Regions from separate parts of the Williamsia herbipolensis genome, predicted to be linked through region 2. Evidence: predicted binding sites of a transcription regulator. Region 2 holds the regulator's gene; the other holds the start of a gene.
The links. The regulator LexA, encoded in region 2, represses DNA repair genes until DNA is damaged. The targets are predictions, from matches to a motif close to CGAACANNTGTTCG.

Region 1 (4,289 bases), 1.4 Mb from region 2:
CGTGCGCCGTGGGCACGATGTCGCTCGTCGGCACCGGGGGCGCCTCGGCGGCGCCGCTGGTGTGCGACGCGGCCAACAACGGTCAGGTGAATCGTGTTGTCGGCGCCGGTAGTTGTGGTGCACGCGCCCAGGGCGTGGCGACGGCGCACGCCGAGGATCGCTCCGGTGCGGGCACCGCGGTGGCCTCGTCGCTCACCAACGGTCGCGCGAACGCGCTCAACACGGCGCCCGGTTCGACCGCTCTGGCCGGTGCGCGCAGCGGCGGCACGAGTTACTCGTTCAGCGTCGGACCCGGCGGTCTCTCGGTCGCCCAGGCCCGCACCGGCGGCACGTCGGTCTCCGTGGCCGGCATCGGTGGCGCGGCGTACTCCGGCGAGGGTGGCGTCCGCTGCAGCGGCGGCGCGGCGGCGGCCTACGACAGCACCACCGGCACCTTCTGCTTCGGGACGGGTCGCACGTACTTCACCAACGTGCGCTGACACAGCCTCGCGGCGACGCCCGCCGTTCACCTTCACGTCACGTTGCGGTCCGACCGTCGTTCTAATCTCGGCGGGTGACCGAACTGCGCGACGCCGTCGACCTGAGCACGTCCATCGGACGTGAGGAGCTGGCCCATGTGGTCGACCTCGCGGACACGTCGGGTTTCACCGTCGACGACTCCGACGACGACGATCCCCGCCTGATCCTGCGTAGCGACCACTCCGTCGTCGACACCTGGCGGGAGGGGTACCCGTACGACGAGCGGATGACGCGCGGCGACTACGAACTCGAGAAGCGGCTGCTGCAGATCGAGCTGCTCAAGCTGCAGAACTGGGCGAAGGACACCGGCGCCCGGGTGGTCATCCTGTTCGAGGGCCGCGACGCCGCGGGCAAGGGCGGCACCATCAAGCGCTTCATGGAGCACCTGAACCCGCGCGGCGCCCGGGTGGTCGCGCTGGAGAAGCCGTCCGAGCGCGAGTCGACGCAGTGGTACTTCCAGCGCTACGTGTCGCACCTGCCGGCCGCCGGCGAGATCGTGCTGTTCGACCGCTCCTGGTACAACCGCACCGGCGTCGAGCGGGTGATGGGTTTCGCGACCGACGCCCAGCACGCTCGGTTCGTCCGACAGGTCCCGCTGTTCGAGAAGATGCTCATCGACGACGGCGTCCACCTCGTGAAGTTCTGGTTCTCGGTGACCGCGCTCGAGCAGCGCACCCGGTTCGCAATCAGGCAGGTCGACCCGGTGCGGCAGTGGAAGCTGTCGCCGATGGATCTCGCCTCGCTCGACAAGTGGGACGACTACACCGCGGCCAAGGAGGAGATGTTCTCCCACACCGACACCGATCACGCGCCGTGGACCGTGGTGAAGAGCAACGACAAGAAGCGCGCCCGCGTGAACGCCATGCGCCACGTGCTGAACCTCTTCGACTACTCCGGGAAGGACGCCGAGGTCGTCGGCACCCCCGACCCGCTGATCGTGGGACGCGCGCGCGACCTGCTGGGGGAGTAGCGGCACCCGCTCGGGCGGGATCGGTAGCGTGGGGCGCGTGCGAACTTTTGGTGCGGGACTGGCGACCCTGATCGCGATCATCGCGATGGTGGGGGCGTTGCCGTCGTTGTGGGTGCACTATCGCGTGGTCGACCGGGAGGGGTTCACGTCGTTCGTGTCGCCGATGGCGCACGATCGGCAGATCCAGGATCTGATGGCCGACGAGATCGCCGCGCAGATCTCCGATCAGACCGGCGGGACGCTCAGCGCCACGCTGGTCCGCCCTGCGACCGGGGCCTACACCCGGAGTGATCAGTTCGTCGCCGACTTCGCCGATGTGCTGGGCCAGCAGCATGATTGGCTGTTCACCGAGCCCACCACCGACGCCGAACGCAACGGCGTCCTCACCCTCGATCTCACCGAGATGGTGAACCGCGCGATCCGGGACTTCGGCATCAGCGGTGTACGCGTCACCCAGCCCGTCGAGATCCCGCTGAGCGAGTCGCGCCGCAGCGGCCTCGAGGCCGGTCGGTACGCGACAGCGGGGGACCAGGTCACGCGCATCGCCTTCGTCGCCGCGGGCATCGCGGCGGTGTTCGCGCTGCTCGCGCTGATCCTGGCCCGTCGGCGCGGGTTCACCCTCGCTGCGCTCGGTGTGGGTGCGGTGATCGCCGGTGCGGTCAGCTGGGTGCTCGGCGTGTTCGCCCGGGGTCGCGCGGACGACGAGGTCGCCGGCGCCCAGAGTTCGGCCAAACAGATAGCGCGCATCGTCATCGACTCCTCCATCGACGACCTGCACCACACCTCCCTGATCGTCGGTGGCGTCGGCGTCGCCGCGATCGCCGTCGGCATCCTGGTCTCCCTCACCCTCGAGCGCTCCCGCCGCTGAGCCGTGTCAGACATCGTGCCGACGGTGTGGAAACGGTCGTCGGTACTGCTGACTGTGTGGAAACGGTCGTCGAGTGTGCTGACAGCGTGACGCGAGCCGACGACGAGACAACGCACACTCGGCGTCCGGCTTCCGCACCGTCAGCGGCACTAGAACACAACCATCCACCCGAAATATACTCACGTTCAACACTATTCACTGAAATCAATCCTTCACCCCTCGAACACGTGTGCTAGAATGGACGTACAGTCACACCTGGGGAGGGGCAGTCGGTGAGCGATCTCGTGGCGAAATACGTTGCCCTGCAATCTCTCGTGGCAGAGATCGCTGCGGAGACCTCGGACGCCCACGACGACGAGACCGTCGCACAACTGGCGATCGACCACCACACCGTTGTCCGCCAATTCGAATCCATCGGCAACCAGCGGATCCTCGAGGTCTCCGACCGGGACGCTCACAAGGCTGCCGGATGCGTGACCGTCACCGAATTCCTGCAGACGAAACTCCGCATCACCCACCCCAAGAAGGGGTTACAGGCGGTGCAGGCGTTGGAACCGCTACTTGCGATGACCGGTGAGAAACTGTCGCCGTTGTGCCCGAACACCGCTCGCGAGTTGGCCGCCGGAACGATCGGCCCCGATCACGTACACGCGGTGTTGGACGTGATGAAGAAGATCCCGTCGGCCGTCGATGTGGAACAGCGGGCGCGGGCAGAGGAAGTCCTGGCCGAATTCGCAACCACACTCACGCCCAAAGAGATCACCGCTGCCGGCGTGCGGATCCTGGCGCATCTTGATCCGGACGGCATTCTCACCGACGACCGCGATCGCGCACGCAACCGGAAACTGAACCTCGGCTGCCAAGACAGCCAGTTGATGTCGAAGCTGACCGCGACGCTGGATCCCATCACGCGGGCCCTGTTCGACGTCGTGCTCGCCAAGTGGGCCGCGCCCGGGATGAACAACCCCGACGACGACAAGTCACCCAAAGGCGATCACGGCGACGCCGATCCAGAGCTGCTGAAACAGGCGGCCGATCGGGACTACCGCTCGCAGTCCCAACGGAACCACGACGCCTTCACCGCCCTGCTCGATGCCGCGGTCAACGGTGGAGTCCTCGGTGGATCGCATCGGGGGTTGCCGCCCCAGATCATCGTCTCCATCACCGACGCACAATTGCGCGAACACGCCAGCGTGGCGCGCACCGCCACAGGCAGCGACCTCCCGATCAGCGACGTCGTGAAACTGGCTGCCGAAGCACAGCCCCACCTCGCGGTGTTCAGCGACGTCACAAACGAGCCCCTGTTCTTCGGCCGCGGCCGGCGGTTGGCCTCACAAGCGCAGCGGTTGATGGCCTTCGCCCAGTACAAGGGGTGTAGCAAAGACGACTGCACGACACCGTTCGCCCACACCGAAATGCACCACGCGGAGACCGATTGGGCCGACGGAGGTCTCACCGACTCGCCACACATGGCACCCGCCTGCGGACGCCACAACCGCGCCGTCGGTCCCGAACCGCATCAGTGGAGCACCGAGAAGATCACCGACGGCCCCGACAAGGGCCGCTACGGCTGGCGACGCAACACCGACCCACCCGACCAGCTTCGCGCCAATCATGTGCATCGCATCGACGAACTGCTACAACGACATTCCCGAGAGGTCGATCCACCGTGCCCCGAGCGGAGTGAACCGACGCCGGCTCGAAGCTTCGACATCGTCTGGCCCCGGGCTCCGCTGTACCTCGCTGCCTCGTAGCTGGTTGCGTTCTACCGCCGCTGACTGTGCGGAAAGTCGTCGTCGAGTGTGCGCTGTCCGACTGTCGACTCACGCGAGGCGGCGAGCACACTCGACTGAACTTTCCACACACTCAGCCCTGCGTGCTGCGGGAACCGACCGTCTGCCAGAGGAACTCGTACGCCAGAGCCGATTTGAA
Region 2 (4,289 bases):
GCGGCGGCAACCGACGCCCGGGCGATGGAATCGTTGGACCGCGTCCTCGACAGGTGGGCCGAGGTGGTCGAGAGAGCGACGCCGGCACGGCGTATCACGCTCGGGGAGCAGATCCACTGGATGGTGGAGGAACTGCGCATCGGGCTGTTCGCCGAGCGCATCCGGCCCGCCTACCCGGTGTCGGAGCAGCGGATCCTACGTGCGATCGACGGTCTCGCCCGCGGAGCCGACGGAGGCGGTGGCGGCGCGCGACGGTGACGACCGCAGGTCGTCGATCTCGCGCTGGAAGTCGTCGACGGACTCGAACGACCGGTAGACCGAGGCGAAGCGCAGGTAGGCGACCTCGTCGAGTTCACGCAGCGGCCCGAGGATCGCCAATCCCACCTCGTTGCTGGGGATCTCGGCCGAACCCGAGGCACGGACGGCGTCCTCGACCTGCTGGGCCAGGAGCCGCAACCGGTCCTCGTCGACGGCGCGGCCCTGGCAGGCGCGACGGACGCCGAGCATCACCTTCTCGCGGCTGAACGGCTCGGTCACCCCGTTGCGCTTCACGACGGCGAGCACCGCGCTCTCCACCGTGGTGAACCGACGGCCGCAGTTCGAGCACGAACGGCGGCGGCGGATGGCCTGTCCCTCGTCGGCAACACGCGAGTCGACCACTCGGGTGTCCTCGTGCTTGCAGAAGGGGCAGTGCATCGACGTGTCCTCGAACCTGATCCGCGGGCGACGCGCGTCGAGGACGGACCCCGGGGCGTCACAGGGTCCGATGTGGACCCACGGTCGCGAGGATACCGACCCGGGTCGACCGTCACACACCGGTCAGTTCCGGTAGAGCGGCGCGAGCAGCGGTTGGCCGGCGGTGAGGGCCGATCCGCTCATGTGGTTGAGCTCCCTGATGTCGGCGACGACCGCAGACGTCGACCGATCCGGGGCGACGCGCTGCGCGAGCTCGCCCAACGACTCCCCGCCGCGGACGTGGACCACGGAGGTGCCGGAGATCGGCGCGGCGGTCGACTCGGTGGCGGCCGCCCCACCGATGACGACCGACCACACCGCGATCGCGAGGGCGATGCCGGCGACGATGGCCGCGCCCCATCCGATGGGGGCGGGACGGCGCGACACCGGTGCGTGGCGGCGTCCGTCGGCGCACACGACGCCCGCGGGGCGTGCCGCGACCGGCCGACCCGAGGGGCGGCGCCGTGCGGGCACGGGGCGCGGCGCCGGACGCGGCGCGCGCTCGACCGTGGCTCCGGCGGGCCGGTGACCCGCGTAGCCGGTGGTGCTGCTGTGACGCGTGAGAGTCTGATTCATGACGTGCTCCTCATCGACCAGACGTTCGAGTGAACGTGTGTTCGATTTGTATCACGCACCTCCGACAATGTCCCGACACGGTCGAACAAATGTTTGAAAGTTGTTATCTGCTGCACTACTGTCCCAGGTGACAGCAGGTCCGCGCGTCGTCCGAACCGTTCGAACAGACCGGTCGGGAGCGGGCCGCGACAGGAGGGACACCGTGTCCGACACCACCGTCACCACCACCGACTTCGCCGACGGCCCGATCAGCGAGGCCGATCTGACGCCTCGGCAGGCGAAGGTCCTCGAGGTCATCCGTGCGTCGGTCCGCGAGCGCGGTTATCCCCCGAGCATCCGCGAGATCGGGGACGCGGTCGGCCTCAACTCCACGTCGTCGGTCGCCCATCAGCTCCGCACCCTGGAGCGCAAGGGCTTCCTCAAGCGCGACGCGAACCGCCCCCGCGCGGTGAACGTCCAGGACGCCGATCCCGGTGACGGCGGCGGGTCGGATGCACTCTCGCTGCCGACCCCGACCTTCGTCCCGGTCCTCGGTCGGATCGCGGCCGGCGGGCCCATCCTCGCCGAGGAGGCCGTCGAGGAGGTCTTCCCACTCCCCCGCGAACTCGTCGGCGACGGCGCGCTCTTCCTGCTCCGGGTGGTCGGCGAGTCGATGATCGACGCCGCCATCTGCGACGGCGACTGGGTGGTCGTCCGCCAGCAGAACGTCGCCGACAACGGCGACATCGTCGCGGCGATGATCGACGGCGAGGCCACGGTGAAGACCTTCAAGCGCACCGGCGGACACGTGTGGCTGATGCCCCACAACCCGCAGTTCGAGCCCATCCCGGGTGACGAGGCGGCCATCCTCGGCAAGGTCGTCACCGTCATGCGCCGCCTCTGATCGACCGCACGCACCCCGCAGATCCCATCTGACCACGCCGCGTGTCACACTGAGTTCCCCGTTCGGCGGACGACAGGAGAAGTGATGGGCGCGCAGCGATTGGTCCTCGACGGGGCGGTGGTCGTCGTGACCGGCGCCGCCGGCGGCATCGGGCGAGAGGTCGTCCGTGAGGTGCATCGCCGCGGTGCCCGGGTGGTCTCACTCGACCTCTCCCAGGCGGCGGTCGACGACGCCGTCCGCGGACTCGATCCCGACCGCGTGCTCGCGGCACGCGCCGACGTCACGGTCCCCGCTGACCTGTCCGACGCAGTCGATCGCGCCGTTGCGCGGTGGGGACGGATCGACGTGGTGTTCGCCAACGCCGGTATCTCCAGCGGAGATTCGGCCGACACCGTGGCCAGCGTGGCCGACGGCGTGTTCGAGCGCGTCATCGGCGTCAACCTGATGGGCGTGTGGAACACGGTGCGGGCGGCACTGCCCCACATCATCGACTCCCGGGGCCACGTCCTCGTCACCTCGTCGACGTACGCCTATCTCAACGGGATGGTGAACGCGCCCTACGCGGCGTCGAAAGCCGCCGTCGAACAGATCGGACGCGCGTTGCGCAGCGAGCTCGCGGCCCACGGTGCGACGGCCGGGGTGCTCTACCCCGGATGGGTCGCGACCCCCATCGCCGACGTCGCCTTCGGCAAGGACGAACTGGCCACCGCGCTGATCAAGCGGGCCTTCCCGCGTCCCCTGCTCACGCCGATCAAACCCCGACGGGTCGGCCTGGCGGTCGCCGACGGGATCGAGGCCCGGTCACCGCGCATCCAGGTGCCACGCCGGTGGATCCCCGTCGCCGCACTGCGCGGGATCGTCAACCCGCTGTCGGATGCCGCCCTGCACCGTGATCCGACCATGATCGGCCTCGTGCGTGAGGTGGAGGACCGAGCTCACCGGCGGTGAACCCGATCGACCCTCGTCGCCGTCAGGCGTGCAGTGGCGCCGCCGCGGCGGCCCGTGCATCTGCCGGATCCGCAGTCGCCAGCGCCGCCTGCGCCGCGGCCCGGCACTGCGCCGTGGTCACCTGACCCAGCGCCGCACCCACCCCCGCCGCGGCCGCGGGTGCGCTCGACAGTGACGTGACCCCCATGCCCACCAGCACGCAGGCGAGCAACGGGTCGGCGGCGGCCTCACCGCACACGCCGACGGACTTGCCGGTCGCCGAACCCGCTGAGGCGACCATGTTGATCAGCGCGAGGACGGCTGGCTGCCACGGGTCGGTGAGGTAGGCCAGTTCGGCGGACATGCGGTCGGCCGCCATCGTGTACTGCGTGAGGTCGTTGGTGCCGATCGACACGAAGTCGACCTCGGCGAGGATCGACGGCGCGAGCAGGGCGGCCGAGGGGATCTCGATCATCACCCCGGCGACCAGGCCGCGGGCACGCACCTTCGCCGCGAAGTCGCGCGCCTCGGTCGCGGTGGCCACCATCGGGGCCATCACCCACGGGGACGAGCCGGTGGCCTCGGCGGCGGCCGCGATCGCGTCGAGCTGCCGGTCGAGCAGACCCGGGTTGCCGAACGCCACCCGCAGACCGCGCACACCGAGAGCGGGGTTGGCCTCGGTTCCGTTGTCGGCGAACAGGAGCGGCTTGTCGGAGCCGGCGTCGAGGGTGCGGATCACGATCTTCGCGTCGGGTTGCCCGGCGGAGGGGACGAACGCCTCGATGACCTCGCGGTAGAGCGCGGTCTGCTCGGCGGCGTCGGGCTCCTTCGCGCGGTCGAGGAAGGCCAACTCGGTACGGAACAGCCCGATGCCCTGGACCGGGAAGTCGGTCGCCGAGCGGGCGGATGCACCGTCCTGGACGTTGGCGAGGATCGATACGTCGAGGCCGTCGGCGGTGCGCCCCGGCCCGCTCCAGCGCGACACCAACTCCGCGGCGTCGCGAGACCGGGCGACGGCGGTGCGGGCGGTCTCGGCGTCGGGACCGACGGTGACGGTGCCGGCCTCGCCGTCGAGCATCACCGGCGTCCCCGCGGCGACCGAGGTCAGCGCACCGACGGCGACGACACACGGAATCCCCAACTGGCGGGCGATGATCGCGGTGTGGCT

Region 1: a site for LexA is predicted at 2,578-2,591, ahead of OG579_RS16595 (HNH endonuclease signature motif containing protein). Genes of this name have one in related genera too.

Annotation. Positions count from the first base shown of each region.
Region 1 covers NZ_CP108021.1:3,609,180-3,613,468, forward strand. Annotated here, with positions in the region: gene OG579_RS16580 (DUF6764 family protein) at 1-479, shown strand, start outside; gene ppk2 (polyphosphate kinase 2) at 554-1,489, shown strand; gene OG579_RS16590 (hypothetical protein) at 1,527-2,357, shown strand; gene OG579_RS16595 (HNH endonuclease signature motif containing protein) at 2,630-4,111, shown strand; gene OG579_RS16600 (prolyl oligopeptidase family serine peptidase) at 4,224-4,289, opposite strand, start outside.
Region 2 covers NZ_CP108021.1:278,612-282,900, reverse strand. Annotated here, with positions in the region: gene hrpA (ATP-dependent RNA helicase HrpA) at 1-258, shown strand, start outside; gene nrdR (transcriptional regulator NrdR) at 196-696, opposite strand; gene OG579_RS01255 (LysM peptidoglycan-binding domain-containing protein) at 820-1,311, opposite strand; gene lexA (transcriptional repressor LexA) at 1,514-2,194, shown strand; gene OG579_RS01245 (SDR family NAD(P)-dependent oxidoreductase) at 2,279-3,142, shown strand; gene OG579_RS01240 (phosphoenolpyruvate--protein phosphotransferase) at 3,165-4,289, opposite strand, start outside.